Regions from separate parts of the Pseudomonas sp. FP2338 genome, predicted to be linked through region 3. Evidence: riboswitches for the same ligand, from Rfam matches in the RefSeq annotation. Region 3 holds a riboswitch; each other region holds the start of a gene.
The links. A riboswitch is a leader RNA that binds a small molecule or an ion and turns the genes downstream of it on or off. The one in region 3 is predicted to bind cobalamin.
Positions count from the first base shown of each region.

Region 1: it holds a riboswitch for cobalamin, as region 3 does, so the genes downstream of both, cobO (cob(I)yrinic acid a,c-diamide adenosyltransferase) here and PSH96_RS19125 (ABC transporter substrate-binding protein) in region 3, are expected to answer to the same signal.
Region 2: it holds a riboswitch for cobalamin, as region 3 does, so the genes downstream of both, PSH96_RS12395 (CbtB-domain containing protein) here and PSH96_RS19125 (ABC transporter substrate-binding protein) in region 3, are expected to answer to the same signal.

Region 1 is NZ_CP117436.1:4,574,325-4,584,110, forward strand. Features, by position in the region: gene PSH96_RS20635 (cobyric acid synthase) at 66-1,517, opposite strand; gene cobD (threonine-phosphate decarboxylase CobD) at 1,514-2,503, opposite strand; gene cbiB (adenosylcobinamide-phosphate synthase CbiB) at 2,496-3,404, opposite strand; gene bluB (5,6-dimethylbenzimidazole synthase) at 3,401-4,051, opposite strand; gene PSH96_RS20655 (cobyrinate a,c-diamide synthase) at 4,048-5,451, opposite strand; gene cobO (cob(I)yrinic acid a,c-diamide adenosyltransferase) at 5,448-6,059, opposite strand; cobalamin riboswitch at 6,138-6,389, opposite strand; gene PSH96_RS20665 (sorbosone dehydrogenase family protein) at 6,489-7,802, shown strand; gene PSH96_RS20670 (C40 family peptidase) at 8,342-8,881, opposite strand; gene PSH96_RS20675 (C40 family peptidase) at 9,026-9,670, opposite strand.
Region 2 is NZ_CP117436.1:2,704,138-2,713,923, forward strand. Features, by position in the region: gene metH (methionine synthase) at 1-1,650, opposite strand, end outside; gene PSH96_RS12370 (fatty acid cis/trans isomerase) at 1,816-4,107, shown strand; gene nfuA (Fe-S biogenesis protein NfuA) at 4,202-4,786, shown strand; gene cobM (precorrin-4 C(11)-methyltransferase) at 4,998-5,744, opposite strand; gene PSH96_RS12385 (cobalamin biosynthesis protein) at 5,814-6,206, opposite strand; gene PSH96_RS12390 (CbtA family protein) at 6,203-6,904, opposite strand; gene PSH96_RS12395 (CbtB-domain containing protein) at 6,916-7,104, opposite strand; cobalamin riboswitch at 7,201-7,419, opposite strand; cobalamin riboswitch at 7,462-7,662, shown strand; gene cobW (cobalamin biosynthesis protein CobW) at 7,754-8,821, shown strand; gene cobN (cobaltochelatase subunit CobN) at 8,825-9,786, shown strand, end outside.
Region 3 is NZ_CP117436.1:4,236,246-4,246,031, forward strand. Features, by position in the region: gene PSH96_RS19110 (aldehyde dehydrogenase family protein) at 1-208, shown strand, start outside; gene PSH96_RS19115 (hypothetical protein) at 390-1,019, opposite strand; gene PSH96_RS19120 (M24 family metallopeptidase) at 1,128-1,991, opposite strand; cobalamin riboswitch at 2,052-2,246, shown strand; gene PSH96_RS19125 (ABC transporter substrate-binding protein) at 2,362-3,372, shown strand; gene PSH96_RS19130 (iron ABC transporter permease) at 3,369-4,373, shown strand; gene PSH96_RS19135 (ABC transporter ATP-binding protein) at 4,370-5,134, shown strand; gene PSH96_RS19140 (GNAT family N-acetyltransferase) at 5,248-5,745, opposite strand; gene PSH96_RS19145 (hypothetical protein) at 5,742-5,966, opposite strand; gene PSH96_RS19150 (hypothetical protein) at 6,052-6,591, opposite strand; gene PSH96_RS19155 (alpha/beta hydrolase) at 6,657-7,601, opposite strand; gene PSH96_RS19160 (TspO/MBR family protein) at 7,601-8,041, opposite strand; gene PSH96_RS19165 (nucleotidyltransferase family protein) at 8,100-8,669, opposite strand; gene PSH96_RS19170 (hypothetical protein) at 8,794-9,399, shown strand.

The sequences.
Region 1 (9,786 bases), 340 kb from region 3:
GCAGGCAAGCCAGCTCCCACATTTTGACCGGGTTGTGTCAGCCACGCCGCGATCGTAAGACACCGTTAGAGCCCGCATAGCTTGCGCAACAACGCGGTATCCAGATGGTTCTCCACCAGGTCCGCCAAACGCTCGATATCGCGCTCGCGCAAGGCGTGGTAATCCACCTCCTGCACGTCCTGTAACCCAGCCCAGCGCAACAAGGCGCTGCACGCGGCGGGGCTTTCGAACAGGCCGTGCAGGTAGGTGCCGAGGATCTGCCCGTCGGCACTCTGGGCGCCGTCACTGCGGCCATCATCCAGCCGCACGGCGGCGTTCGCCAGCGCTTCACCGCAAGTCACGCCGGCGTGAATCTCATAACCACTGACCTCGGCATCTTCCAGCAACAACCGCCCTCGCACATTACGCAGTTGCTTCTGTGCTTCCAGGGTCGTACTGAACGCCAGCAGCCCCAAGCCTTCACTGGAGCCGGCCGGCCCCTCCAGCCCGAGCGGGTCATGCAGCTGCTCGCCGAGCATCTGCAAGCCGCCGCAAATCCCCAGCACCTTGCCACCGTAGCGCAAGTGCCGAGCCACGGCAGTGTCCCAGCCATTGCCACGCAGATAGGCCAGGTCACTGCGCACGCTTTTGGAGCCCGGCAGGATAATCAGGTCGGCTGGCGGAATCGGCTGGCCCGGCCCGACAAACTGCAAATCCACCTGGGGGTGCAGGCGCAGCGGGTCGAAATCGGTGTGGTTGCTGATGCGCGGCAAAACCGGCACCACCACCTTGAGCACTTGGGCAGCCTTGTCGATCTGGCGCTGGTCGATGCCATCTTCGGCTTCCAGGTGCAGGTCCATCACGTAAGGCAGCACGCCCACCACGGGCTTGCCGGTGCGCGCTTCCAACCAGTCGAGGCCAGGCTGCAACAAGGCGATATCGCCGCGAAACCGGTTGATGATGAAGCCCTTGACCCGCGCCTGCTCGGTCGGCGAAAGCAATTCCAGGGTGCCGACCAGATGGGCGAACACGCCGCCACGATTGATATCGGCGATCAACAACACCGGGCAATCCACCGCTTCGGCAAAGCCCATGTTGGCAATGTCATTGGCGCGCAGATTGATTTCCGCAGGCGACCCCGCGCCCTCCACCATCACCACCGGGTAGGCCGCGCTCAGGCGTGTGTGGGAGGCCAGCACCGCCTGCATCGCGATGGCTTTATAGTCGTGATAAGCCACGGCGTTCATGCTGGTTACGGCGCGACCGTGAATGATCACTTGGGAGCCGGTGTCACTGTTGGGTTTGAGCAGCACCGGGTTCATGTCGGTGTGCGGCGCGAGGTTGGCGGCTTGGGCTTGCACCGCCTGGGCGCGGCCGATCTCGCCGCCTTCAGCGGTCACGGCACTGTTGAGCGCCATGTTCTGCGGCTTGAACGGCGCCACCGCGATGCCCTGGCGTACCAGCCAGCGGCACAGCGCGGTCACCAGAGTACTTTTGCCGGCGTCGGAGGTGGCGCCTTGCACCATCAGCGTACTCATGGGGCTTCCTTGTAGACGGCCAGGGCTTCGTCGAGTCGCAGCCAATCTGCCTCAGTATCGGGCAAGCCAAAGCGCAGGCTGCTGTCGTGGACAAACAGGCGCAACAGAATGCCGCGCTGGGCCATGAATTCATGCATGCGTTCGGCGTGTGGGGTGATCAGCCACTGGAACAAGGCGCAGCCGCCGTGGGGTTGAAAGCCGTGGCGTTCGAGCAGGTCAAACAAGCGCCGGCCTGCTTCGATACAGCGCTCACGCTGACGAGCCTGCCCGGCGGTATCACGCAGGCACACTTGGCCGAGCACGCGGGTCGGCCCGCTGACGGCCCACGGCCCCACCTGCTCGGCCAACAGCCGCAGCAACCTGCGCTCGGCCAGCACGAAGCCCAGGCGCACACCGGCCAGGCCGAAAAATTTGCCGAACGAGCGCAGCACGATCAGGCCAACATGATGGGTATGGCTGGCCAGGCTCAGCTCTGGAGTGACGTCCATGAACGCCTCGTCCACCACCAGCCAACCGCCGCGTTGTGCCAGCCGTGCGTGCCAGTCCAGCAGGCGTTGCGGGCTCAGGCTCAGGCCGGTGGGGTTGTTGGGGTTGACCACCACCAGCACGTCGAGGCTGTCGAGAAAGAAGTCGACTTCCTGCTCCTGCACTTCGCGCACCACATACCCGGCGCGGCGCCAGGCTTCGGCGTGCTCGGCGTAACAGGGCGACAACACGCCAACCTTGCCGGAACGGCGCAGGCGCGGCAGCAGCTGGATCGCTGCCTGGGAGCCCGGCACCGGCAGCAGGTGGGCGGCGCCGTAATAGTCGCAGGCGGCCTTTTCCAGGCCGTCATCGGCTTCCGGCAAACGCGCCCACGCGCGCAACGGGATCTCGGGGATCGGCCAGGGCCAGGGCGCGAGGCCGCTGGACAGGTCGAGCCAATCGGCCTCGGCAATGCCGTACTCAATCACCGCCTTACGCAGGCGCCCACCGTGCTCAAGCATACAATTGCGCCCCCGCGCAGAGGATCAACAGCCATAACCAAACGCCACGCTGCACCAGTTGCCAGCCACGGTCGATGGCGTCGGCATCGGCGGCAGGGCCTTCGCCCAATTGCGGGCGTTGATGCAGCTCGCCGTGATAGATCGCCGCGCCACCCAGCTCGACGCCCAAGGCACCCGCCCCGGCCGCCATCACCGGACCCGCGTTGGGGCTGTCCCAGGTCGGGCCCTGGGTGCGCCAGCATCTGAGCGCCAGGCGAGTTTTGCCCAACACGGCGTAGGTCAGTGCCACCAGCCGTGCAGGAATATAGTTGAGCACATCGTCGATCCTGGCCGCTGCCCAGCCAAAGCGCTCGAAGCGTTCGTTGCGATAGCCCCACATGGCGTCGAGGGTGTTGCTCAGGCGGTACAGCACCACGCCCGGCACACCGGCGACCACAAACCAGAACAACGCGGCAAACACCGCGTCGCTGCCGTTCTCCAGCACTGACTCGGTGGCGGCGCGGGCGACTTCGGTGCTGTCCAGCTCGCTGGTCTGGCGACTGACCAGATAACTCACGCGTTTGCGCGCTTCATCCAGGTCACCGCTGCGCAACGCCTGCGCAACCGGCATCACATGCTCACCCAGGCTGCGCATGCCCAGCGCCAGGTACAGCGCCAGGATTTCCAGGACCCAGCCGATATAGGGCGCCCATGACAACGCAGTGGCCAGCAGCGTCAGCGGCACCACGGCGATAAACCATGCGGTCACGCCGTGGCTGCGCCAGCCACGGCCACCGGTGTTGAAACGTTGCTCGATGCGCCCGGCGAAATTGCCGAACGCCACCAGCGGATGCCAGCGCCTGGGTTCGCCCAGCAGCGCATCCAGCGCCACCGCAGCGACACACAGCAAGGCCACACTCATTGACTCACTCCCCACACATTCTCATACAACATGTCACTCAGCGGCCGTGGTTCGGTCCAGCCTTCGAGTTGCAACATCGGTGCCGGGTAGAACTCGGCCACCGGGCCCAGGCACAGCACAGCCAGGGGTTTGGCCCCGGGCGGCAGGCCCAGCAGGTCGGCCAGCGCTTGTGGCTCGAACAGCGAGACCCAGCCCATGCCAAGGCCCTCGACGCGGGCGGCCAGCCAGAGATTCTGGATCGCGCAGGACAATGACGCCATGTCCATCTCCGGCAAGGTGCGCCGGCCAAAGATGTGGCGCTCGCGGTCATCCATCAACGCGGCCACCAAGACTTCGGCGCAGTCGTGGATACCTTCGACCTTAAGCTTCATGAACTCATCGGAGCGCTCGCCCAAGGCTTCGGCGGTGCGCACGCGTTCTTCCTCCACCAACTGCTGAATGTTCCCACGCAGTTGACGGTCGCTGATGCGGATAAACCGCCAGGGTTGCATCAAGCCCACGCTGGGCGCCTGGTGTGCGGCCTGAAGCAGGCGGTGCAGCAATTCGGGCGCGACCGTGCCGCCGGTGAAGTGGCGCATGTCGCGGCGTTCGGCGATGGCGCGGTAGACGGCTTGGCGGTCGGCGTGGGGATAGGCGTTGTCCGTCATGGCCCTATCGCGGGCAAGCCCGCTCCCACATTTTGATGTGTGAACTCGGTCAATGTGGGAGCTGGCTTGTCGGGTCGCCGCATCGCTGCGATGGCGGTCTCAAGGGTTGGCGCAAAGAGTGCAGCCACCGCCGTCGGGTTGGACGGAAAATAAAAGTGTACATAGGAAGCCGTCATCCGCCCCTGCCGATACACCGCTTCCGCCCCGCGCCCTCCATTGGGGCTCAGGCCACGGGCAATCGGCTGCCATTCGGTGCTGGTCAGGGAATGGTGATAGGTGTGACCACGCAGCACGCCTTCGGGCAACTCGACACTTTGCAGCGCCAGGGCCGCGAGTTTCTTTTGCATCACCGCATCGCCTTGCAACAGGCCGACCAGTTCGGCACGGGTGCCGTGCACGTCGGTGAGCGAATCCAGCAGGTAGAGCATGCCACCACATTCAGCCAGCAGCGGTTTGCCAGCCGCATGATGGGCGCGGATAGCCGCAAGCATCGGGGTGTTTTCGGACAGTGCCTGGTGATGCAATTCGGGATAGCCACCGGGCAGGTAGAGACTGTCGGCGTCGGGCAACTGGCGATCGTGGATCGGCGAGAAAAACGTCAGCTCTGCGCCCATTGCCCGCAACAGATCCAGGCTGGCGCCGTAAGTGAAAGCGAAGGCTTCATCACGGGCCACGGCAATACGCACACCCGCCAACAGCGGCTCGGCTTCAATCAGTTGCGGCGCGGCGAACGTCACCGGCGGCGGCAACGCCACTTCGCAGCTGCTGCCCAGCGCCTGGGCTGCGGCGTCCAGGCGGGCATCAAGGTCATTGAGTTCACTGGCTTGCACCAGGCCCAGGTGACGACTCGGCAATTCAATCCCCGTTTCACGGGACAACGCGCCATACCAGCGCAGGCCTTCGGTGAGGCTGCCTTCGAGCAATTGCGCATGACGCAAGGTGCCGACGCGATTGGCCAGCACACCGGCGAACGGCAAGTCCGGCTGGTAGCGCGCCAGGCCCAGCGCCAGGGCACCGAAGGTCTGGGCCATGGCGGTGCCGTCGATCACACCGAGCACCGGCACACCAAAGTGCCGCGCCAGGTCGGCGCTCGAGGGTGTGCCGTCAAACAACCCCATTACGCCTTCGATGAGGATCAGGTCAGCCTCGCCCGCCGCTTCCCACAGCAAGCGGCGACTTTCCTGCTCGCCCACCATCCACATGTCCAACTGATACACAGGCGCACCGCTGGCACGCTCGTGGATCATCGGGTCGAGAAAGTCCGGCCCGCATTTGAACACGCGCACCTTGCGCCCCAGGTTACGGTGCAAGCGGGCAAGCGCGGCGGTGACGGTGGTTTTGCCCTGGCCGGATGCCGGTGCGGCGATCAATACGGCCGGGCAATGACGGGGCTGATTCAAAGTTCGACGCCCTTCTGTGCCTTGATACCGGCCTGGAACGCGTGCTTGAGCATGCCCATTTCGGTGACGGTGTCGCCCATTTCAATCAGCTCGGGCTTGGCGCCACGGCCCGTCACCACAACGTGCTGCATGGGTGGGCGGGCCTGCAGGTCGCTGAGTACCTGGTCCAGATCGAGGTAGCCGTGCTTGAGGGCAATGTTCAGTTCGTCCAGTACCACCAGGCCGATGGCCGGGTCTTGCAGCAATTCGCGGGAAACCGCCCAGGCGGCTTCGGCGGCGGCGATGTCGCGCTGGCGGTCCTGGGTTTCCCAGGTGAAGCCTTCACCCATCACATGAAAACGCACTTGCTCGGGGAAGCGCCGGAAAAACAGTTCCTCGCCGGTGCTGTTGCGCCCCTTGATGAACTGCACCACGCCGCATTGCATGCCGTGGCCCATGGCGCGGGCGAGCATGCCGAACGCCGAGCTGCTTTTGCCTTTGCCGTTACCGGTCAGCACCAGCAGCAAGCCGCACTCGTTTGGGGAATTGGCGATACGCTCGTCGATCACGGCTTTTTTGCGCAGCATGCGCGCCAGGTGGCGTTCGTCGCGGTCGGGGGAATCAGTCATGGCAGCTCTCCGTTGGGGCTGGACAAAAACGGCGGGCAGGAAAAAAGAAAAACAGACAGCCAAGCATCGCCCACCGTGATGCTGTTGGATGATCCAGGCCGGTCTCCGGGCTCATAAGTGGCGCTCTGCTTAAAGCGCGAGCAGGCCAACGGCGCGCCTTCCCATATCACGCGGATACAGTGGCAAAAAGCACCGTTTTGACTCATTTACCGTTGCGGGGGCAGCGCCGGAATTGCAGCTGCGCTGTGTACAAGCGCGCTCACTCACCGGCTTCCCTGTTTCACTCTGTCGGCACATCGGCCACAGAGCACCTGGAACAAGCCGCGAAGGTTAGTGGGTTGGGGGTGGAGCGTCAATTAAAGCTGGCTTTGCACTTGAACCATCCGACTGCCGCGCTTCTCTACCTTTACAGGTATTAAGGAGAAAACCATGCACAAAACCAGACTCGCCTTACTGATCATGCTGGCAGGCACCCTCGCCGCCTGCGGTGAAAGCTCTACCTTGCAGGTCTCGGACGGCACCGGGCCATCGCCCAAACTGCCGGAGCCGAACAAAACCCTGATCCCCACCGTCAACATCGCCCCGGCGATCGGCTGGCCGGACGGCGCCAAGCCGACAGCCGCCGCCGGTACACAGGTGGCGGCGTTTGCCGAAGGCCTGGATCACCCGCGCTGGCTCTACGTATTGCCCAATGGTGATGTGTTGGTCGCCGAAACGAACTCGCCGCCCAAGCCGGACGACGCCACCGGCATTCGCGGCTGGGTGATGGAGAAAGTCATGGGCCGCGCCGGCGCGGGCGTGCCAAGCCCAAACCGCATCACACTGCTGCGCGATGCCGACCATGATGGCGTGGCCGAGACGCGCACGGTATTTCTGGAGAACCTCAATTCGCCGTTTGGCATGACGCTGGTGGGTAACGACCTGTACGTCGCCGACTCGGACAAACTGCTGCGCTTCCCTTATCAGCCGGGCGAAACCGCGATCAAGGCAGCCGGCACCAAGGTGGTGGACCTGCCGGGCGGCAGCATCAACCACCACTGGACCAAAAACGTGGTGGCCAGCAAGGACGGCAGCAAGTTGTATGTGAGTGTCGGCTCCAACAGTAACGTCGGCGAAAACGGCCTGGACGCGGAACAAGGCCGCGCAGCGATCTGGGAAGTTGACCGCGCCACGGGCCAGCACCGGATTTTTGCCTCCGGCCTGCGCAACCCCAACGGCATGGCCTGGGAACCGCAGAGCGGCAAGCTGTGGACGGCGGTCAACGAGCGCGATGAGATCGGCAGCGACCTGGTGCCGGACTACATCACCTCGGTGAAAGATGGCGCGTTTTATGGCTGGCCCTTCAGTTATTACGGCCAGCATGTGGACGTGCGTGTCTCGCCGCAAAACCTCGACCTGGTCGCCAAGGCCATCGCCCCGGACTATGCCGTGGGGCCGCACACTGCGTCATTGGGGCTGACGTTTGCCGAGGGCAGCAAACTCCCGGCGCAGTTCAGCAACGGCGCATTTATCGGCCAGCATGGTTCGTGGAACCGCAAGCCGCACAGTGGCTACAAGGTGATTTTCGTGCCGTTCGAAGGTGGGCAACCCAAGGGGCAGCCGGTGGATGTGCTGACCGGGTTTCTCAATAAAGACGAGAAAGCCATGGGCCGGCCGGTGGGCGTGGTGATTGATCAGCAGGGGGATTTGCTGGTGGCCGATGATGTGGGGAATAAAGTGTGGCGGGTGTCGGCGGCTAAGTAACTGCCTTGTAGGGGGCTCATGTGGGAGCTGGCTTGCCTGCGATACAGACACCTCGGTACATCAGGTACACCGAGTTGATGCCATCGCAGGCAAGCCAGCTCCCACCTTTGACCGAGTATGGCTCTGCTGTTGCTGTCGCTGTTGCTCTGGCCCTTACATCCCTTTTCGATGACGAAGTCAGCGGTCTTTTGATCTGCGCTTTTGATCGTGATCTTGATCTGAAATCGCCCCGTCAAACACGATGGCCGGAATCTGACAGTGATTTGGGGGGTAAACCGGCAGGGATGCCGGTTTAGCCGCGCTGGGCCAAGGATGGCCCATCGCGGCGGCCCCCCAAATCACTGTCGGATTGCGGGCATGCCGAGCCATAGCGAGGCACCGAGTGTTGGGGCGAGGACCTTTTGGTTACTTTTGCGTCCTTGCAAAAGTGACCCGCTGTAAGAGCGGAACCATAGGCAGCCGTTACCGCAGCAACGGATATGCACACCAATAACCCGCTATCGCAGGCAAGCCAGCTCCGACACTTGGGCCTGAGCGACTTAAGGATTACGCGCCAGGCTCGCCGGCAACACGCGCTTGGCGCTCAGGTAGGCATTTTGCCAATAGGCCTTGGACAAGGTGTCCAACTTCACCGTACCGCCCGTTTGCGGCGCGTGTACGAATCGCCCTTCACCCACGTAGATACCTGCGTGGCTTACTCGCGAGCCGCCGCCGGTGGCGAAGAAGATCAGGTCGCCGGTTTGCAGGTTGTTTTCGCTCACATCCTGAGCGCGCATCACGATCAATTCGCGGGTAGTGCGCGGCAGGCTGATGCCGGCGGCGTCACGGTAGACAAAGCCGATCAGGCCACTGCAATCAAACCCGGAGTCCGGCGTATTGCCGCCCCAACGGTAAGGTGTGCCGACCAGGCCCAGCGCACGAAAGAGCACGTCTTCGGCAGCCGGCGAGAAATTTTGGGTGGAATAGTTGAACACCGGCTTGGGCTTGACCGCGACAGGCGCAGGCGGCGGTGGACGGCTTGCGCAGGCGCTGAGGAGCGCGGCACATACCAGCAAAATGAGGCGTGCTGAGGTCGACATGGGCAGAACAATCCTGATCTGGATGCGGCTTTCGCTGCCGAACGCTGAAAACCAGAACGCGCAAGCAAAGCTCGCGCGAACGGATTACAACAATGTCCAGGGATTCTAGCGCTTACACGTCAAACTTCAAGTATCACTTTAACTTTACTTACTAGCGGTAACCGTAGTCGGGGCCATGGCGAGTGCGCGCTTGGCTTCGATGAAGGTTTTGCTCCAGTAGCTGTCGCCCAGGTTGTCGACTCGAACACCGCCACTGCGACGGCTGCTGGAGTGGATAAACTGGTTATCGCCCAAGTAGATACCGGCGTGGCTTACACGACCGCGGCCTGCCGTACTAAAGAAAAGCAGATCACCGGGCTTGAGGTTGTTGCGTGCGACCAACGGTGCATCCACGTTGATCATTTCACGTGTCGAGCGTGGCAGGTTCATGCCGGCTTCTTCACGGAACAGGTAGCCGATAAAGCCGCTGCAGTCGAAACCGGCTTCAGAGGTACCGCCGAAACGGTAACGGGTACCGATCAGGGACATGCCGCGTTCGAGGATGCTGTCGGCCAGAACGGGAAGCTGGTAAGGCTTGCTGCCGGCGAAGTTGGCCAGTTCTTTCTCGGTTGCCTGCTCTTCTTTATAAAGAGCTTCCTGATAGACAGTGGAAGACTGCGCTGCAACGAACTTTGCCTGATTTTGAACCTGTGGTTTTTGCTGCTCAGCCACGTTTTGAGTGTGGGTGGCGCAACCAAACAACAGGGTAACGAGTGCGAGAGGCACGAGGGGTGCGAAGCGATTTAGCATGGGCACGACCGTGGCTGATGTGTAAAGAAGTCGAGACTATGCCCTCTATCACATCGATTTGCAAATTCAATCGTGATCTATGTGACTTCTTGTTTGGACTATGACATCTAAGCCCT
Region 2 (9,786 bases), 1.5 Mb from region 3:
GGCGCAGGCGTTGATAAAATCGACAGCGTAGTTGTTGTGCTCTTCGATACCGGTGGCGACCGCGAAGATGTTCGGGTCGAAAATGATGTCTTCCGGCGGGAAGCCGACTTCATTCACGAGGATGTCGTAGGAGCGTTTGCAGATCTCTTTTTTACGCGCTTCGGTGTCGGCCTGGCCGGCTTCGTCGAAAGCCATCACCACCACCGCCGCGCCGTAGCGCTTGCACAACTTGGCGTGATGAATGAACTGCTCGACGCCTTCCTTCATGCTGATGGAGTTGACGATGCCCTTGCCCTGGATGCACTTGAGGCCGGCCTCGATCACTTCCCACTTGGAGGAGTCGATCATGATCGGTACGCGGGAGATGTCCGGCTCGCCGGCAATCAGATTGAGGAAGGTGACCATGGCCTTCTTCGAATCGAGCATGCCCTCGTCCATGTTGATGTCGATCACCTGCGCGCCGGCTTCCACCTGCTGCAGGGCGACTTCCAGGGCTTCGGTGTAGTTGTCTTCACGGATCAGACGGGCGAACTTGGCGGAACCGGTGATGTTAGTACGCTCGCCGACGTTGACGAACAACGAGCTGCGATCAATGGTGAACGGCTCCAGGCCCGACAGGCGGCAAGCCTTGGGAATGTCCGGGATTACGCGTGGCGCGTAACCGGCCACGGCCTTGGCGATGGCCTCAATGTGGCCCGGCGTGGTGCCGCAGCAACCGCCGACGATGTTGAGGAAACCGCTCTGGGCGAACTCTTCGATGACCTGGGCGGTTTGTGACGGCAGCTCGTCGTACTCGCCGAACTCGTTGGGCAGGCCGGCGTTGGGGTGCGCCGAAACGTGGGTGTTGGCCTTGTTCGACAGTTCTTCCAGGTACGGGCGCAGTTCGCTGGCGCCCAAGGCGCAGTTGAGGCCCACCGAGATCGGCTTGGCGTGTGCCACCGAGTTCCAGAACGCTTCGGTGGTCTGGCCCGACAGGGTACGGCCGGAGGCGTCGGTGATGGTGCCGGAAATCATGATCGGCAGTTCGATATTCAGTTCTTCAAATACGCCTTGCACGGCGAAGATCGCGGCCTTGGCGTTGAGCGTGTCAAAGATGGTCTCGATCAGGATCAGGTCGGCGCCGCCTTCGATCAGGCCTTTGGTGGCCTCGGTGTAGTTTTCCACCAGTTCATCGAAGGTCACGTTGCGGTAGCCGGGGTTGTTCACATCCGGCGACAGCGAGCAGGTGCGGCTGGTCGGGCCAAGCACGCCGGCGACAAAACGCTGCTTGTCCGGGTTCTCCAGGGTCTTGGCATCGGCGATCTTGCGCGCCAGGCGGGCGCCTTCGACGTTGAGTTCATAGGCCAGTTCTTCCATGCCGTAATCGGCCATGGAAATACGCGTGGCGTTGAAGGTGTTGGTTTCCAGAATGTCGGCGCCGGCATCCAGGTAGGCCTTTTCGATACCGCCGATCACGTCCGGGCGGGTGAGTACCAGCAGGTCGTTGTTGCCTTTGACGTCACTGGGCCAGTCAGCAAAGCGTTTGCCGCGATAATCCTGCTCTTCGAGCTTGTAGCTCTGGATCATCGTGCCCATACCGCCGTCGAGGATCAGGATTCGGTCCTTGAGGGCTTGATGAAGGGCTTGCAGACGAACGCTACGGTCGGACATGGGGCTACTCTGGTCAGGCATTTCGGAGGGCGTGAATCATAACAAACCTGTGCCGATTTAGAGCATGTCGTGGTTTTGCATGAATATCGTTCATGTTGGGGTGGGCCTTGGCCCGGTAGACTCGCCGGCACTTATTAGCGCACGCATTGAATCGGGACCGGATACATGTCACTTCGTCTACTCACCAGCGCCGTCCTGGCACTGGTCGCCTGCGTTGCACAGGCCAACGGACCCGCCCCGGCGATTTCCTATACCCGCGACATTCAACCGATCTTCACCGAAAAGTGCGTGGCCTGCCATGCCTGCTACGACTCCGCGTGCCAATTGAACCTGGGCAGCGCCGAGGGTGCGGCCCGTGGCGCGAGCAAAACCCCGGTGTATGACGGCGAGCGCAGCCAGGCCACACCGACCACGCGTTTGTTCTACGACGCATTCGGCAAACAGGCCTGGCAACAAAAAGGCTTCTATTCGGTACTCGACGCCCAAGGCAGCCAGGCCGCGTTGATGGCGCGCATGCTGGAGCTGGGGCAAAACGCGCCGCTGCAACCCAATGCCAAGTTGCCCGATGAGATTGTGTTGGGCCTCAACCGCCAAAACATGTGCGCCATGCCCGGCGAGTTCAATGCCTACGCCGGCAGCCATCCCAAGGAAGGCATGCCCTTGGCGGTCACCGGCCTGACCGACCAGCAATACCAAACCTTGCAGCGCTGGCTCGCCTCCGGTGCGCCGATTGATGAACAAGGCCTGGCGCCAAGTGCCAGGGAGGCCTTGCAAGTACAGCAGTGGGAAAACCTGTTCAACCAGCCCGGCGCCCGTGAAAGCCTGGTGGCGCGCTGGTTGTACGAGCATTTGTACCTGGCGCATATCTACTTTGAAAACGGCGAGCCGGGGCATTTCTTCCAGTGGGTGCGTTCGCGCACGCCAAGTGGCCAGCCCATCGACCTGATCGCCACCCGTCGCCCCAATGATGATCCCGGCACCCAGGTGTATTACCGGCTGTGGCCGGTGCAGGGCGTGATCGTGCATAAAACCCACATCACTTACCCGTTCAGCGCGGCGAAGTTGCTGCGTATCAAAGACCTGTTCTATTCCGGCGACTGGCAGGTGAGTGCCTTGCCGGGCTATGGCCCTGGTCGTCGTGCCAACCCGTTCGAGACCTTCGAAGCCATCCCGGCCAAGGCGCGCTACCAGTTCATGCTCGATAACGCCGAGTATTTTGTGCGCACCTTTATACGCGGGCCGGTCTGCCGTGGGCAGATCGCCACGGACGTGATCCGCGACAACTTCTGGACCCTGTTCCAGGACCCGGACCATGATCTGTACATCACCGATGCACGTTATCGCGGCCAAGCCACGCCGCTGCTGGCGATGCCGGGGCAGAACGATGACGTGGGCAGCGTGCTGAGCCTGTGGCTGGCCTATCGCGACAAGCGCAACCAGTACGAAGCCTTGCGCCGAGACAGCTACGCGGACGTGCCGCCGCCGAGCTGGTCGACCTTGTGGGCGGGGAATGACAATGCCTTGCTGACGATTTTCCGGCATTTCGACAGTGCTGCGGTGACCAAAGGCTTGATTGGCGATGTACCGCAGACGATGTGGTTGTTCGACTATCCGCTGCTGGAGCGCACCTATTACCAGTTGGCGGTGAATTTCGATGTGTTCGGCAATGTGTCGCACCAGGCCCAGACCCGGCTGTATTTCGACCTGATCCGCAACGGCGCCGAGCAGAACTTCCTGCGCCTGATGCCGGCCGATACCCGCGATGACTTTATGGATGATTGGTACCAGAACAGCGGCAAGCTCAAGCTGTGGCTGGACTACGAGGCGATTGACGACGACAAGCCAAGCGGCTTGCATCTGGATGAAAAAGACCCGAAACGTGACTTTGCCAACCAGTTACTGACGCGTTACGGCGATTTGAATGCCAGCCCGGATCCGATCAACCGCTGCACGGGCGCTTACTGCTCGCGCGATGGTATCGTCCCGGCGTTGCAGGACGCGGAGCAGGCGTTGAGCCGGCTGACATCGCGCCCGGCGGCGGGGCTCAAAGTGATTGATCAGTTGCCTGAGGCAACCATGCTGCGTATCGAGACCGCCAGCGGCAAGCGCGTGGTTTACAGCCTGCTGCGTAACCGCGCGCACAGCAATGTGGCGTTCCTGCTGGGCGAGGCTTATCGCTATCAGCCGGGGTTGGATACGGTGACGATCTATCCGGGTGTGCTTAGCAGCTATCCGAACTTCATCTTCAACATCCCTGCGCAGGAAGTGCCGGCGTTTGTGGCGGCCATGGAAAACGCCAAGGACGCCAAGCGGTTCGAGAAGATTGTTGATCGGTGGGGTGTGCGGCGCAGTCATCCGCTGTTCTGGCACTACTTTCACGACCTGTCGCAGTACATTCGCGAGACGACGCCGGTGGAAGAGGGTGTGCTGGATATGAATCGCTATGAAAACCTTTGATGAGGTGGATTGGTCTTTTCCGACAAAATTACTCGGACTTTGTACCTGCGTAATATTTTGGCGTAAACTGCCGGCAAGCCTGTGAGGAGTTTCCATGACTGCCATAACCATTACCGACGCCGCCCACGATTACCTGGCTGACCTGCTGTCCAAGCAGAACACCCCAGGCATTGGCATCCGCGTCTTTATTACCCAACCCGGCACCCAGTACGCCGAGACTTGCATCGCCTACTGCAAGCCTGGGGAAGAAAAACCTGAAGACACCGCCCTGGGGCTTAAAAGCTTCACCGCGTACATCGACAACTTCAGTGAAGCCTTCCTCGACGACGCCGTGGTCGACTACGCCACCGATCGCATGGGCGGCCAGTTGACCATCAAGGCGCCCAACGCCAAGGTGCCGAACGTCAACGCCGACAGCCCGGTCAACGAGCGCATCAACTACTACCTGCAAACCGAGATCAACCCGGGGCTTGCCAGCCACGGCGGTCAGGTCAGCTTGATCGATGTGGTCGAAGACGGTATTGCCGTGCTCAAGTTCGGCGGCGGCTGCCAAGGCTGCGGCCAGGCGGACGTGACCTTGCGTGAAGGCATCGAGCGCACCTTGCTCGAACGTATCCCGGAGCTCAAGGGCGTACGTGACGTGACCGACCACACGCAGAAAGAAAACGCCTACTACTGAGTAAGGTGTTCACTGCGAATAAAAAAAACGGCGCCCCGTGAGCGCCGTTTTTTTTATGCTTAAAATTCAATGTATTACGCAATCTACTTAACAAAACAGATCAACTGTGGGAGCTGGCTTGCCTGCGATGCCGGCCTATGAGTCAACAAGTCCGGTAGCTGACACACCGCTATCGCAGGCAAGCCAGCTCCCACATTTTGGTTCTGTGAATTCAGGGGCGATATAGGTGAGCATGCCCCGCCCGATACAGCGAAGACTCGCTGAAACCATCATTGGCCAACACCCGGCCCACCACAATCAACGCCGTGCGCCGAAACCCTTTGGCCGCTACCTTCGCGGCAATATCCGCCAACGTGCCCACCACCCAATCCTGATCCGGCCATGTGGCGCGGTGCACCACGGCAATCGGGCAGTCCGCGCCGTAGTGCGGCAGCAGTTCGGCGACGATCTTCTCCAGATGGTTGACCCCCAGGTGAATCGCCATCGTTGTGCCGTGTTGCGCCAAGCTGTCGAACGCCTCACCGGCCGGCATGCTGGTTTTATCGGCATAACGGGTCAGGATCACACTCTGGGCGATGTCCGGCAACGTCAGCTCTGTTTCCAGCAACGCTGCGCACGCCGACACCGCCGTCACCCCAGGGATGATCTGGAAGGGGATGCCCAACTCACGCAAATAACGGATCTGCTCGCCAATCGCGCCATACAGGCTTGGGTCGCCGGAGTGTACGCGCGCCACATCCTGGCCGTTGGCGTGGGCTGTCTTGATCAGCTCAATGATCTGCTCCAGGTGCAATTGGGCGCTGTTGACCACCTGTTCGGCCTGATGACCTTGCAATACCGCCGCCGGCACCAGGGAGCCGGCGTAGATGATCACCGGGCAACTGCGGATCAGCCGCTGGCCCTTGACGGTGATCAATTCCGGGTCGCCGGGGCCTGCGCCGATAAAGTAGACGGTCATGGGAGTTCCTGTTGAAAAACGGGCGAGCATGAAAGTTGCTCATGATCGAGGAGCGCAATTATCGGGATTTTAGTCGGCGCACGCCAATGCAAACGTCGCCTGGGCGGTTTTTTTGCGCGTGATCAACAGGCGGGCAGGGCGTTGGGACAGCTGTTCAGCCAGGGCCAGGGCCGCGCTTTCGGCGATGCCGTAGCAACCGGTATGCGCAAATGCGACGGCTGACTTGTGGCTCAAGCGGTCTTCATAACCCGCCAATTGTTCTGCACTGAAACACTGCAAGGGCAGTTCCAGCAACCGGGCCAGGGCCAGCAGGCCGGGTTCAGCCTGTTTGTGATCAATGCTCGCCAACGCGGTGATGCGTTGGCGATCAATGCCGCCGTCGGCGAGGGCTGCGTCAAGCAGGCCAAGCAGGGTGTGAACATCACAACCACGCTGGCAACCCAGGCCGACCACCAGCGTCATGCCGAATATTGGCCGTCGCGGTTGCGGCGAAACAGCCACGCGCTGATCCAGCCCAAGGCCAGCCAGAAGGCGACGTTGGTCAATTGCGAGGCGATCTTGAACTGCGCTTCCAGGGCTTCGGGTGCCAGCATCGAATGCACTTGCGGTTGTGGTGCGCCGATCACGTGGGGCACGGCCAGGATCGCCACGCCCAGCACCTTGAGCAGCCAGCTACGACCAAACACCAGCAGTGCGATACCCGCAGCGGTAGAGGCCGCGGTGCCGATCCACCAGATCTGCCGTTGCGCCAGGTCGGCGGCAGCCGTGCCCGGCAACTCCGGCGGCAGCCCCAGGGTCGGCGCCAGTACAAACGTCGCGTAACCGGCCAAGCCCCAGAGCAACCCTTGAGCCGTGCGGGTCGGCGCGCGCAAGGTGTAGAGACCGGCGAGCATCAGCGCGAAACCCACCGCTACCACCAGGTTGCCACCGGTGGTCGACAGCACACGCTGCCAGCCATTTTCCGGCTCCCAGGCTTCGGCGTCGTGGGTGTGGGCTGCGGCCCCGGCGGCGTGTTCGTGCGCGACTTCGGCAACCGGGGCCTTTTCAAAGGTTTCCGCCTGCAAAATCAGCGGGGCGACCCAGAAACTTTGCAGCAGGGTCAGCAACAGGGCGGCCAGCAGGCCGGTGAAACCTGCGGTTTGCGCAATACGCTTGATCATGTCGGCAGGTCTCAGTGGCACGGGAACGCGGCGCTGTGGCGGGTATCGTGGGCGGCGTTGTGCACCGCTTCGATATGCGAGAAACCGGCGAAGTACACCAGGCATGCGCCGAGGATCGACGCGCCGATGGCGGCGCCCAGGCGTTGGCTCAAGGTGGCGGTGCTGCTGGCGGTGTGCGAAGTGCTGCTGATGATCGACATGGCGCGTCCCTTCAGGGGTTCAGGGTGACGCAGGCGCATGAAAACCCCGCGAGGCAGGCACGCAGGGTTCTGAACAGCGCCCGCCCACCGCGGGTTTGTTATCTGATTTTTTCGGGCCGGTCTCCGGGCTTGCGAGGGGCGCTCTTGGGAAAAGAGCTGGGCCGTATCAAGTGTCTCCTTCCCATGCACAGGCACAGTGGATTTGACACTTCGCTCGCTTACCGTTGCGGGGGCAGCACCGGACTCGTCATCACGCGATGACTCACCGGTTTCCCGTTTCACCCTGTGAAGGGCACCCGAAACAAGATGTGTAGGAAAGCATGGGCGGGCGACGGTAGTCAAATGGCGCGAGCCCCTGTAGCCTTGCACCTTCGAGGTTCTTCGGCCCACGCCGAAGCTAAGAAGGGAACGCGGTCCAAGCCGCGGCTGCCCCCGCAACTGTGAAGGGTTCAGCTGACTGCCACGCCACTGCCATAACGGCGGGAAGGCGCAGCCAGCGCGAGTCACCCGACTCGCAAGCCCCAAGCCAGGAGACCTGCCTCGTAACTGATTTTCTACTTAACCGGGCGGGGTGATCCGGTGACGAAATCCGCTGCTGCGCGCCGTCGCAGGGCCTATCGTCCCGTATGCCCGCCCCAAAGGGCATCCGATGAAAACACTGGCCAAACTTCCCGTCACCATCGTTACCGGCTTCCTCGGCTCGGGTAAAACCACCTTGCTGCGCCATATGCTCGACAACGCCCAAGGCCGTCGCATTGCGGTGATCGTCAACGAGTTCGGCGAGCTGGGCATCGACGGTGAAATCCTCAAGCAGTGCTCCATCGGTTGCACCGAAGAAGAGGCCAACGGCCGCGTTTACGAACTGGCCAACGGCTGCCTGTGCTGCACCGTGCAGGAAGAATTCTTCCCGGTGATGCGCGAGCTGGTGGCTCGTCGCGGCGACCTCGACCATATCCTTATCGAAACCTCGGGCCTGGCCCTGCCAAAACCGCTGGTGCAAGCCTTCCAGTGGCCGGAAATCCGCAGCGCCTGCACGGTTGACGCAGTAATCACCGTGGTCGACAGCCCGGCCGTGGCCGCCGGCACCTTCGCCGCTTTCCCGGACCAGGTTGACGCTCAGCGCAAACTCGACCCGAACCTGGACCACGAATCGCCGCTGCACGAGCTGTTCGCCGACCAACTGGCCAGCGCCGACCTGGTGATCCTCAACAAATCCGACCTGATCAGCGCCGAAGACCTGGCCCGCGTGCGCCTGGAAGTCGCCGAGGAACTGCCACCGGCCGTGAAGATCATCGAAGCCAGCAGCGGTCGCTTGCCGTTGGACGTGCTGATCGGCCTGGGCGCCGGTTCCGAAGAACACATCGACGGCCGCCACAGCCACCACGATCATCACCACGACGGTGAAGACGATCACGACCACGACCACGATGCGTTCGACTCCATCTCCATCGACCTGCCGCAAGCCGACGAAGCGCTGCTGCTCGACGCCCTGACCCAGTTGGTGGTGCAGCACGGCATCCTGCGCGTCAAAGGCTTTGCGGCGATCCCGAACAAGCCGATGCGCCTGCTGATCCAGGGTGTGGGCACGCGCTTCGACAAGCATTTCGACCGCGCCTGGGGCGCCGACGAAGCACGCATCACACGCCTGGTGCTGATCGGCCAGGCGCTGGACGCGGCGGGCCTCGAAGCGCAATTGCGCGCAGCGCTCAGCGTTTAACCCATGCACCTGCTCAGGACTCAGCCGGGTGGTTTCGTTTCGGACGACAATATTGCCGACTTGGGCCAAACCCCCGCCGAGCTGGTGATCCTGTGCAGCGGTGATTCCAGCCTGGCACTGTTGGCCGAGGCCGGCCAGCAGTTGCCCGACGACTACCCCAGCTTTCGCCTGGCCAACCCCATGCAGGTGCAAAACCACGCCTCGGTCGACCTCTACGTCGACGAGGTGCTGCGCCATGCCAAGGTCATCCTGATTTCGCTGCACGGCGGCATCGGTTATTGGCGTTACGGCATTGAGCGTCTGGTGGAGTTGGCCGAGCGCGGCGTGCAGTTGATTCTGGTGCCGGGCGATGATCGCCCCGACCCGGAACTCAGCGGCTTAAGCACCGTTGGCATGGCTGAGCGCGACCGCCTCTGGCACTTCCTGCGCCAGGGCGGTTTGGGCAATGCGCTGGATTTTTATCGTTGCCTGGCCAGCAGCCACTTGGGCCGCGACTACGCCTGGGCCGAGCCGCAAACCCTGGCGCGCACGGCGATTTATCACCCGCATAAACCCCACCCACGGCTGAACGACTGGCAGGCCGATTGGCACACCGACTGGCCGGTGGCGGCGGTGTTGTTCTACCGCTCGCACTTGCAGGCGGCCAATACCGGTTTTATCGACGTGTTCTGCCAACGCTTGCAGGCGGCGGGTCTTAACCCGTTGCCGATGGCGGTGGCCAGTTTAAAAGAGCCCGGCTGCCTGACGGTGGTCGAGGACCTGCTGGATGAAGTGCAGGCGGCGATGATTTTAAACACCACCGGCTTTGCCCAATCCAGCCCGGAAGCCCCGCACCTGCGCCCGTTTCGCCGCAACATCCCGGTGATCCAGGCGATCTGCGCCCAGGACAATCAGCCCGGCTGGGAGGCCAGTGAACAAGGCCTTGGCCCGCGTGACCTGGCCATGCACATCGCCTTGCCGGAGCT
Region 3 (9,786 bases):
GGCGAGCATCTTCACCACCGACTCGGCAAAAGCACGGGAGATTGCCAACCAACTGGAAACCGGCGGTATCTTCGTCAATTCTTTCAGCGTATCCGACCCGCGGGTAGCGTTCGGCGGTGTGAAAAAGAGTGGGTTCGGGCGGGAATTGTCGCACTTCGGCGTGCGTGAATTCTGCAACGCGCAGACAGTGTGGCTGGATCGCAAGTAAAACAGGCAACACCCTTCAACTGTGGGAGCTGGCTTGCCTGCGATAGCGGTGCATCAGTGACAACTCCTTAGCTGACACACTGCAATCGCAGGCAAGCCAGCTCCCACCTTTGATCTGCGGTGCTTATCGATTAATCCACCGTCACGTTCCCCACTTGCTTCCTGTGTATGACCTATCGAGGCTAGTGCTTGACCGGCGCATCCCAGCAGTCCGGCTGGCGTGCGCAGACATCGTATTGGCGATCCATCAAGGCCATGCGGTTGATGTGGGCGTCCGTGGCCGCCCGGAACGACTGATTGCTGGTCGTGATATAAGCCGCGGTGCGATCACTCAGGCGTGCGCTTAACTGGCCGCGGGTATGGGCATCCAGCGCCTGGGGCGCGGTGGCCATGGTTTGAAGTGTCAGGTCGCTGAGGCGGCTCAACTCATCGCGGTAGGTGTCTACGTATTCGGCACGGGCCGCGTCATGCTGGTGGTTCAAATCGTACTGCATCGCTTCCAGGTTTTGCTTGTAGAGCGCCCAATAGCCCTCGGGCAGCACACCACCGTCTTGTTTACGCAATTTGGCAATGCGCGCGTCGTTATCCGGAGTCGGTTGGAGGACGGGCTTGTGCGACGAAATCACGACGGGGTCTTGAGCGATGATCTGGTCGATCCAGCCCACCCGTGAAGGGTTCGAGGGCAAAACCTGGCCTAACGGTTCAAGCGGCACAGGCGCAGCTGGTGGGGGTGACGACACCGACTGGGCGCAACCACCGAGCAGTAACACGGTGCACAACTGGGTCAAGGCGAGGACGTTGCGAAAAGGCATAAGTTCTCCATGAACTAAGGCAAATCGAAAGGGCGCGGAAAATAATATCATTGAGCCATCACTGCGTGTCAGCCCATCGCCCGAACTTTCGCAGGGCGGTACAACGCATCAATCCAGCATCCGGCTAAGCAGTCGGCGCCCATCTGCCGTCACCTCGACCATCGCCGACAGCATCACGCCGTCGGCACCGTCTGAGGAAAGCAGGCTCCAGAAATCTGGCGGCTGGTACCTCACACCCACGGTGCCCGCCTTGGCGATCACATACACATTGAGCACCTGCCCGGGTTGCATCAACGGGCTGTCACCCTCGACCTTGTAACCGAGCACCTGCGGCTTTTGTATGCGCGCCTGGCCCATGGCGTACCCCGCAAACTCGCGCACCGCAACGGCCTGGCCCGCGTCCAGTTCCTGTTGTATCGCCGCCCCCACATTGGCCAAGCGCTGGCCACCCTGAACGTGAGCGACCCCGTTGGCCAGCGCACGGCGCGCCGTCGCCAGCAATTGGCGCTGCGCCGGCGTTGCATTGGGCGTGGCGAACGTCCAGACCTGAGCAACATGGGCCTGGGCCGATGCCGCGATCAACTCCACTTTTACCAGCGCCGCGTCCGGGAACGGCACGTCGTTGGGCGGCGCGGCGCTCACCTGGTTATTTACCGACACCGCTACCGCTGCCGGGTAACCGCGAAAGCCGAACATCATCGGCAACCAGCCGTGTTGCGCGTACTGGTCGAGTAAAAACCCCTGCACCGCAGTGCCGGTACCGCCCTTGCGGATCAGCGGCGCGACCTGGAGCAACAGGTCACTGGCGATGGGCGCCAGTTTGGCTTCCTCGGCAAGAATGGTGGCGTCATCCAACTGGGCGATGGCGCGGGATCTGTCGCCGATCGCGTCGGTGTAGCGGGCGAGCGCAGGGTCAGCGGCGTGTGCGCTCATGCAAAACAGCAGTGGCACTATTCCCAGACGTATCAGCATGGCCTTCCTTGGGGTGGTTATGGACAGGTCCGGATTGTACCTCCACCCAGCGCCCAAGATGGACTACCATACCGCGCCGGTTCCCAAACGGGACTAATAGGGAATTCGAAGCGCGGCCCATCGCGCCAATCGAAACTGCCCCCGCAACTGTAGGTGCCGAGCCTGCTCCCCACTGCCACTGGACCACGTCCGGGAAGGCCGGAGCGAGGCGACGACGCATCAGTCAGGAGACCTGCCGGCCAAGCGTTATCACTCACCGGCGGGGTGTCCGGGAAGGACATCCGCGCCCTGCAAACCTGCAGCGTTCAAAGGTGTGTTTCCGAGCCGTACCTGCCCTGTTTTCATGTACGGTTCACACGGAGATTGCCCCATGCCGCTACGCGTTTGCGCCCTGATCACCAGCCTGGGCTTTTGTGCCCTCGCCCACGCCACGCCTGCTCACTACCCGCTGACGGTCGAAAACTGCGGCAGCAGCGTCACCTTCCAGCAAGCCCCGGCACGCAGCGTGACCATTGGCCAGGCCGCCACCGAGATGCTTTACGCCCTGGGCGTGGCGGATAAAGTCGTCGGCACCTCGCTGTGGTTCAACAGCGTATTGCCGCAGTTCAAGGCGCAGAACGACAAGATCGAGCGCCTGGCCGACAACGAGCCGAGCTTCGAAGCCGTGATCGCCAAGCGCCCGCAACTGGTGGCCGCCGAGCTGGAATGGGTGGTCGGCCCGCAAGGCGTGGTCGGCACTCGCGAACAATTCCATGAATTGAAGATTCCCACCTACGTGCTGCCCTCCGACTGCGACGGCAAGGACAACCTGGTGGGTGCCGACGGCACGCGGCTGGAGCCGTTTCGCATCGACACGATCTATAAAAGCATCAGCCAGTTGGCCGAGATCTTCGACGTGCAAGCCCATGGCCAACAGTTGAACGACGCACTCAAGGCACGCCTGGCCAAGTCGGTCGCCACTGCTCAAGGCAAAGGCCTCAAGCACGCCAGCGCACTGGTGTGGTTCTCCAGCAGCGAAATGGCCGCCGACCCGTATGTGGCCGGCCACAAGGGCATTCCCGAATTCATGCTGCAAACCCTGGGACTGCGCAACGTGGTGCAATCGGACGAAGAATGGCCTGCCGTCGGTTGGGAAACCATCGCCAAGGCCAACCCGACCTTCCTGGTGATTGCGCGCATGGACCGCCGTCGCTACCCCGCCGACGACCATGAAAAGAAACTCGCCTTCCTGCGCAGCGACCCGGTGACCCGCAACATGGACGCGGTAAAAAACAACCGCATCATCATTATTGACGCCCTGGCGTTGCAGGCAAGCCTGCGCATGTTCGACGGCCTGGAACAACTGGCCGGCGCCATCGACGGCTACGACCTGCCCAAATGACCCGTACCCTACTCGCCCTCACCGTGTTGCTGATGGCCGTACTCGCCGGCACCGCCATCGGCGAAACCGCCATCGAACCGCAGGTGGTGTTGCAGGTGCTGGCGAACAAACTGTGGGCCGCCGGTTACGTGCTCGACCCGATCGACGAAGGCGTGGTGTGGAACTACCGCCTGACACGGGCGCTGGTCGCCGCCGCCTGTGGTGCCGGGCTGGCAACTTGTGGGGTGATTTTGCAGTCGCTGCTGCGTAACCCGTTGGCCGATCCATACCTGCTGGGCATCAGCGCAGGCGCCTCGACCGGCGCAGTATTGGTGGCATTGATGGGCGTGGGCGGCGGTTTGATTTCGCTGTCGGCCGGCGCGTTCGTCGGTGCCATGGCAGCATTTGCGTTGGTGATTCTATTGGCGCGGGCCAGCGGCTCAGCCAGCGGCACCGGCCAGATCATCCTCGCCGGCATCGCCGGTTCGCAGCTGTTCAATGCCCTCACCGCGTTCCTGATCACCAAGTCCGCCAGTTCCGAGCAGGCACGCGGCATCATGTTCTGGCTGTTGGGCAACCTCAGCGGCGTGCGCTGGCCGTCGGTGTGGCTGGCAGTTCCGGTGGCGGTCGCCGGCCTGGCGGTGTGCTTGTGGCATCGGCGTGCGCTGGATGCGTTCACCTTCGGCACCGACTCGGCCGCCTCGCTGGGCATTCCGGTGCGCCGTGTGCAGTTTGTGCTGGTGGGTTGCGCGGCGCTGGTGACGGCGGTGATGGTGTCGATTGTCGGCTCCATCGGTTTTGTCGGGCTGGTGATTCCCCACGCCGTGCGCTTGCTGCTGGGCACCGGGCACTCGCGGTTGCTGCCGGCCAGTGCGCTGGGCGGCGCGCTGTTTTTGATCGCGGCGGATGTGCTCTCGCGCACCTTGATCAAGGGCCAGGTGATTCCGGTGGGCGTGGTCACAGCCTTGGTCGGCGCGCCAGTGTTTGCATTGATCCTGATTGGCCGGAGAAATGCGCGATGACCGTACTCAGTTGCACCGGCCTGGGCTTCAAGGTACGCGACGCCGAGTTGCTGCGCGATATCCACTTGGAGGTTCAGCAAGGGGAAACCCTGGGGATTGTCGGGCCGAACGGTTCGGGCAAATCCACCCTGCTCAAATTGCTCGCCGGTTTGCGTGTGCCTGCGTCCGGCGAGGTGTTGCTGGGCGGCCAGCGCCTGGGCAGCCTGTCGCGCCGTGCTATCGCACAGCAATTAGCCGTGGTGGAACAGCAGGCCGACACCGACGACGCCATCCGCGTCTTCGACGCCGTGGCCCTGGGCCGCACGCCCTGGTTATCGGCGCTGAGCCCGTGGTCTGGCGAAGACGATGCCATCGTGCGCCAGGCGTTGCATGATGTGGACGCCACTCACCTGAGCCAACGCGCCTGGCGCAGCCTTTCTGGCGGCGAGCGCCAACGCGTGCACATCGCTCGGGCGTTGGCGCAACGACCGCAGATCTTGTTGCTGGATGAGCCGACCAACCACTTGGATATCCAGCATCAATTGGCGATTTTGAAAGGCGTGCAGGCACTGCCCGTGACCACCTTGATTGCGCTGCACGACCTGAACCAGGCACTGACCTGTGACCGCTTGGCGGTGCTGGATCACGGCTGCCTGGTGGCATTGGGCAAACCGCTGGAGGTGCTGACGCCGCAGCGGCTACAGGAGACATTCGGGGTGCAGGCGCATTACCTGACGGACCCGTTTGATGGTGCGCAAATCCTGCGATTACGCCCCATTTAACGGACTGCACACCGTTAAAATGTGGGAGCTGGCTTGCCTGCGATGGCGGTGTGTCAGCGCACGCTATGTCACTGATCCGCCGCCATCGCAGGCAAGCCAGCTCCCACCTTGATTTATAGCGCCCGTTGCATATGCGTCGTTTGCCACACCGGGTCGGCTTCGACGTCGATCACCTCAAACCCCTGCCGCCGCCAAAAATCAATCGCGCCCGGCAAGAACGGATGGGTGTGCAGGTAAACCACCGCCGCCCCATCTGCCTGTGCCATTGCCTCCAATGCGCGATACAACTCCCCTGCCAAACCAAAACGGCGAAACGCCGGCAGCACAAACAGGCGCACCACCTCGACGACTTTGCGGCCCTGGTAATTCAACTGCGGGAAACGCCCGTCATACGGCAGATAGCCGACGGCAGCCACGATTTGATCTTCAACACAAGCCAGCAGAAACTGGCCGTCACCCTCAAGGTAAACGGCCTCAAATCGAGCCAGGTCATCCGGCATACCCGTGGCGCTGAGCTTGGGGAAAAGCTCGGCGCGGGCCTGCAACACAAAGGCCAGCACTTGCGGGAGGTCGGCGGCAGTGACCGTTCGAATGGTCGGGCTTTGTGTCATACAACCTCAATCTGGGTAATACCCATCACCTGCGCCTGCTTCAGAATCTCCTCTGGCGTCGCATCCACAGCAGGCAGGATCAAGCCATTCTCCGCATCACCAAAATGCAGCTGCAACAGGTGCATCGCGGCCTCGTGCACGGGCAACTCCGGCTGTTTGAGGTCGAACACGTGGCTGCGGGGCTCGGCGTTGAACAGGTAGTTCAGGGTGTATTCGCGCATGGTGAAGTCCTGATGAGGGGAGAGGAGCAACTGATTAACCTGACTTATCGATCAGCTTTTAAGTTCCCAACCCACCCGCTCAATATCATTTGCTATGCACGTAGCACAAAGCAGAGCCCTTCACGCCCGACGCATGGACGCTGACATGGCGAGTCGAAAAGCCTGGCTTCTCGACGAACTGCTTCTCTTGCCAACTCGCGTAGATGCCGTACTGATAACCGATGGCGCCATTGGCATACCACGACACGGCCATCTTATACACGCCCTTCTCATCCGGGGCCTCCCACAGCGCCTTGTCGATGATCGGCTTCGCCTGGTTGAACGTGCGCAGGTGGAACGTGCGCGGCCCGCCGTTTGGCTCGGTAGAACTGGACAGAAACAGCGTGTCGTCCTCGGCATCGTCTTCGGCAGCCGCCAGAATCACTGCCGGCACCCACTTCTCGCCCCGGTACTCTTTTTCGATGAACACCGTGCAGCTCAACGTGCCGTCACCTGGGGTCTTCATTTTGAATTGCCGCTCGTACTGCCCGTAGGGCACATCAAACGAGAAGTTGTATTCGGCGGCTTGAACACCTGCCACCAGCAAAAATGCCGATAGCCCTACGACTGCATGGGAAATGGTCACGTGTGCGTCCTTGCGGGAATCTGAAAATCAGGGTGTCAGAGGTTACGCGGGGTGTAGGTGAATGGCTAATCACTACAAGCGAGTACCGCCTGGATTTTCCCCGATATCCACCTCCGGCTGTAAGCAAGTACGCCATCCGCCATCGCCACCGGAAAATGAATAAACCCATGGGCCGACTCCGGCAACAAGTGCGCCTCAACCTGCGCGGCCGCACCCCAGCGTTCGGCCATCTGTAGCGTGTCATCCAGCAACGGGTCCAATTCCCCCACAAACATCAGTGCGTGCGGCAGCCCTGTGAAGTCGCCATACAACGGTGACAACGGCGGCTGCCGACGTTCTTCATCACTCAAGCCCGGCGTCAGCATACGCAGCGCCTCCACCATACCCGGCCCATCCAGCAACAACGTCTCGGGCCCCGCCGTGCGCACGCTCGGTGTGCCGGTCAAGTCGTATACGCCGTAGTACAACACCACACCGCGCACACGCTTGAGTAACTCAGGCCATTGCTTGAGCGCCAGCAGGGTTGCGGCCGCCAGATGCCCACCGGCAGACTCACCCACGACGAACACCGGCAAGTCGGCAAACTCATCACTGCCGAGCAGCCAGCGCGCTGCATTCAGGCAGTCCTCCATCAGCCCCTCAACCGGCGTGTGCACCGCCAGCCGATAGTCCACCGACACCACCGCCACGCCGCACGCCTGCACCATGCCCAGGTTGAGGTCGTCGTTCATCTGCGCATTGCCGATCACCCAGCCGCCACCGTGGATATCCAGCACCACGCCTTGGGTTTTCCCCTCGGGCCGCAGGATACGCACGGGCACGCCGGCCACTCGGCGGGTTTCAGCCGCAGGCGCTTTCTTGACCTTTTGACTGACTCGCAGCAACGCCTGAATCAAACGCGGCGTGACGCGGTTGCGGATTTTGAAACGCGGCAGCCACGCGAGCTTTTTATTGAACTGGCGCATCTGCGCCAACTCAGCCTTGCTCGCGGGCCAAAGTTTGTGAGCCATCAGCGATTATTACGCAGAATCGAGAAATTCAACGCCGCCGCCACACTCAGCCACGCCAGGTACGGGAACAGGATCAAGCCGGTGATCAAGTCCAGCCGCAACGCCATCACCACCAACGCCGCCACCACCAGCCACAGCAGCACGATCACCACCATCCCGGCGAAGAGGTTGTGAGCCCCAAAAAATACCGGCGTCCACAGCGTGTTCAGCGCAATCTGCGCCGCCCACAGGCCCAGGGCCAATTGGCTGCCAGGAATCATCGTCAGGCGATAGCCCGCCCAGGCGAGCAGCAGGTAGATGACCGTCCAGGCCACCGGAAACAGCCAATTGGGTGGAGTGAAGCTGGGTTTGACCAGGGTTTCGTACCACTGGCCGGGCTTGAAAATGATGCCGGTACTGGCGGCCGCGCCGCAGGCGATGAGGAAAATCAGGAAGATCATGGGCTGTCCACTCTCAGGGTTCATTTGAAGATAGGACGTACGGGCAACCGGTAAAAGTTCACAAATCATCCGGCGAAACGATCTTGAGCCACGGCCAGCGCGCCTGATAACTCCTGGCCTTGGCGGCGAACAACTCAGGCTCGCGGTGCAGCGGGTTAATGCGCAACACGCCCTGCTCCACATCCGCCAACCCATAGGGCGCATACACTTCGCCGGTGTCGATCTCCAGCCCGATGCAGGTGCCGGCCACCAGGTAACGGTCCACGCCCTGTTTAGCCGAGTGCAGCTGTGGGTAAGGCCGACCAAAGCGCTCGCCGTACCAAAGGTGCACCCGCGCCTGGTTCTTGACCTCGACGTTAACGCCCAAATCCTCAAACAACCGCGCGGCGGCGCGGATCACTTTGTCCTCCGCTTCGTAGGACAGGTCCGTGTCGAAGTAAAAGACGTCGTAGTCCTTTACGTTATGAGCCGCAGGCAAGTTTGACTGATGGTTCCAAACGGCCTGGAACAGGCAGCCCGCCGTGAGCATGCACTGCGCCACACCGAGGTCGGGCAGGCGTGCGGTGATTTCGGCGTTGATGGGGTTGGCCATGGCCAGGTCGAGCAGGGTGTTGACGGTCAATGTCATGTTTAATCCTTGTGTGTTCAGGGTGGCTCAAGTCACCGAACCTACACGACGGCGGGGAGGGTTTCGTGACAGCAATGTTTCTATACACTTTGCCCGCCCGCCACCAATCGTCAAGGATAAAACGATGCGAATCAGAGAAATGGCCCTCATCACCGCCGCCGCTTTGCTGCTCACCGCCTGCAGCGACAGCCCGTCGGACGCCGACATACAAGCCGCGCTGCAACCCAGGCTGGAAGGCCCGTCCTGCGTGAAGGCGGCGATGTTCAACCGCTTCCCGGTGACCTTGAGCGACAGCGTCATGAGCGGCACCTCCAGCGCCAACCAGCCGGCCTTCGATGCGCTGACCGACGCCGGCATGCTGGCCAAAAGCGCCAACACCTACAGCCTCACCGACAACGGCCGCGCCGCCTACGTGCAGCAAGAGTCCGGTTTTTGCTACGCCCAGGGCTATGAAATCGCCAAGATCCAGAACATCGCCGCCAACCCCAACCCGATGGGCGCCGCCGTGGATAAATCCTGGGTGGTAACCGTGGACATCCGCCAGAAAACCATCGCCGACTGGGCCAACACCCCGGCGATTGAAAAACTGGCCCGTAACCCGGAAAACCTCTCCGAAGTGCCCAAGACCTACACCGTGGTGGTGGGCCGCTTGAAGGGTGAGCAAACGCTGAAGCTGATCGACCCACGGTTTTCGATCATGCGTGGGGTTGGGGTGAACCAGGCCTACTGACCAGCACCGTTCACCTGTGGCGAGGGAGCTTGCTCCCGCTGGGCTGCGCAGCGGCCCCAAAAATAGTGAGAGCGCCTCGCACTGGAGTAGCAGCCCGGTCCAGTGGGAGCAAGTTCCCTCGCCACAGAGAATGTAATGCCCTGCACCACCTTGCTCCATTGCCTACGCGTGCGTCAGAATCCGCCGGCTTGTGCGCTGAGGTGGCCGTCTCTAAGGTGGCTCGGTCGCTGAATGTTCAGTGATCGGGTTTAGTAGCCTGAGTTGGGTATCGAAAAGTGCATGAGCTTCATCAATCAGACATTGCGTCTGTGCTTGATGGTGGCTGTGCGTAGGGCGTCCTCGGGCGCGCCGGCTTTGATATCCACCGGTCTACTAACCTGCGCACAG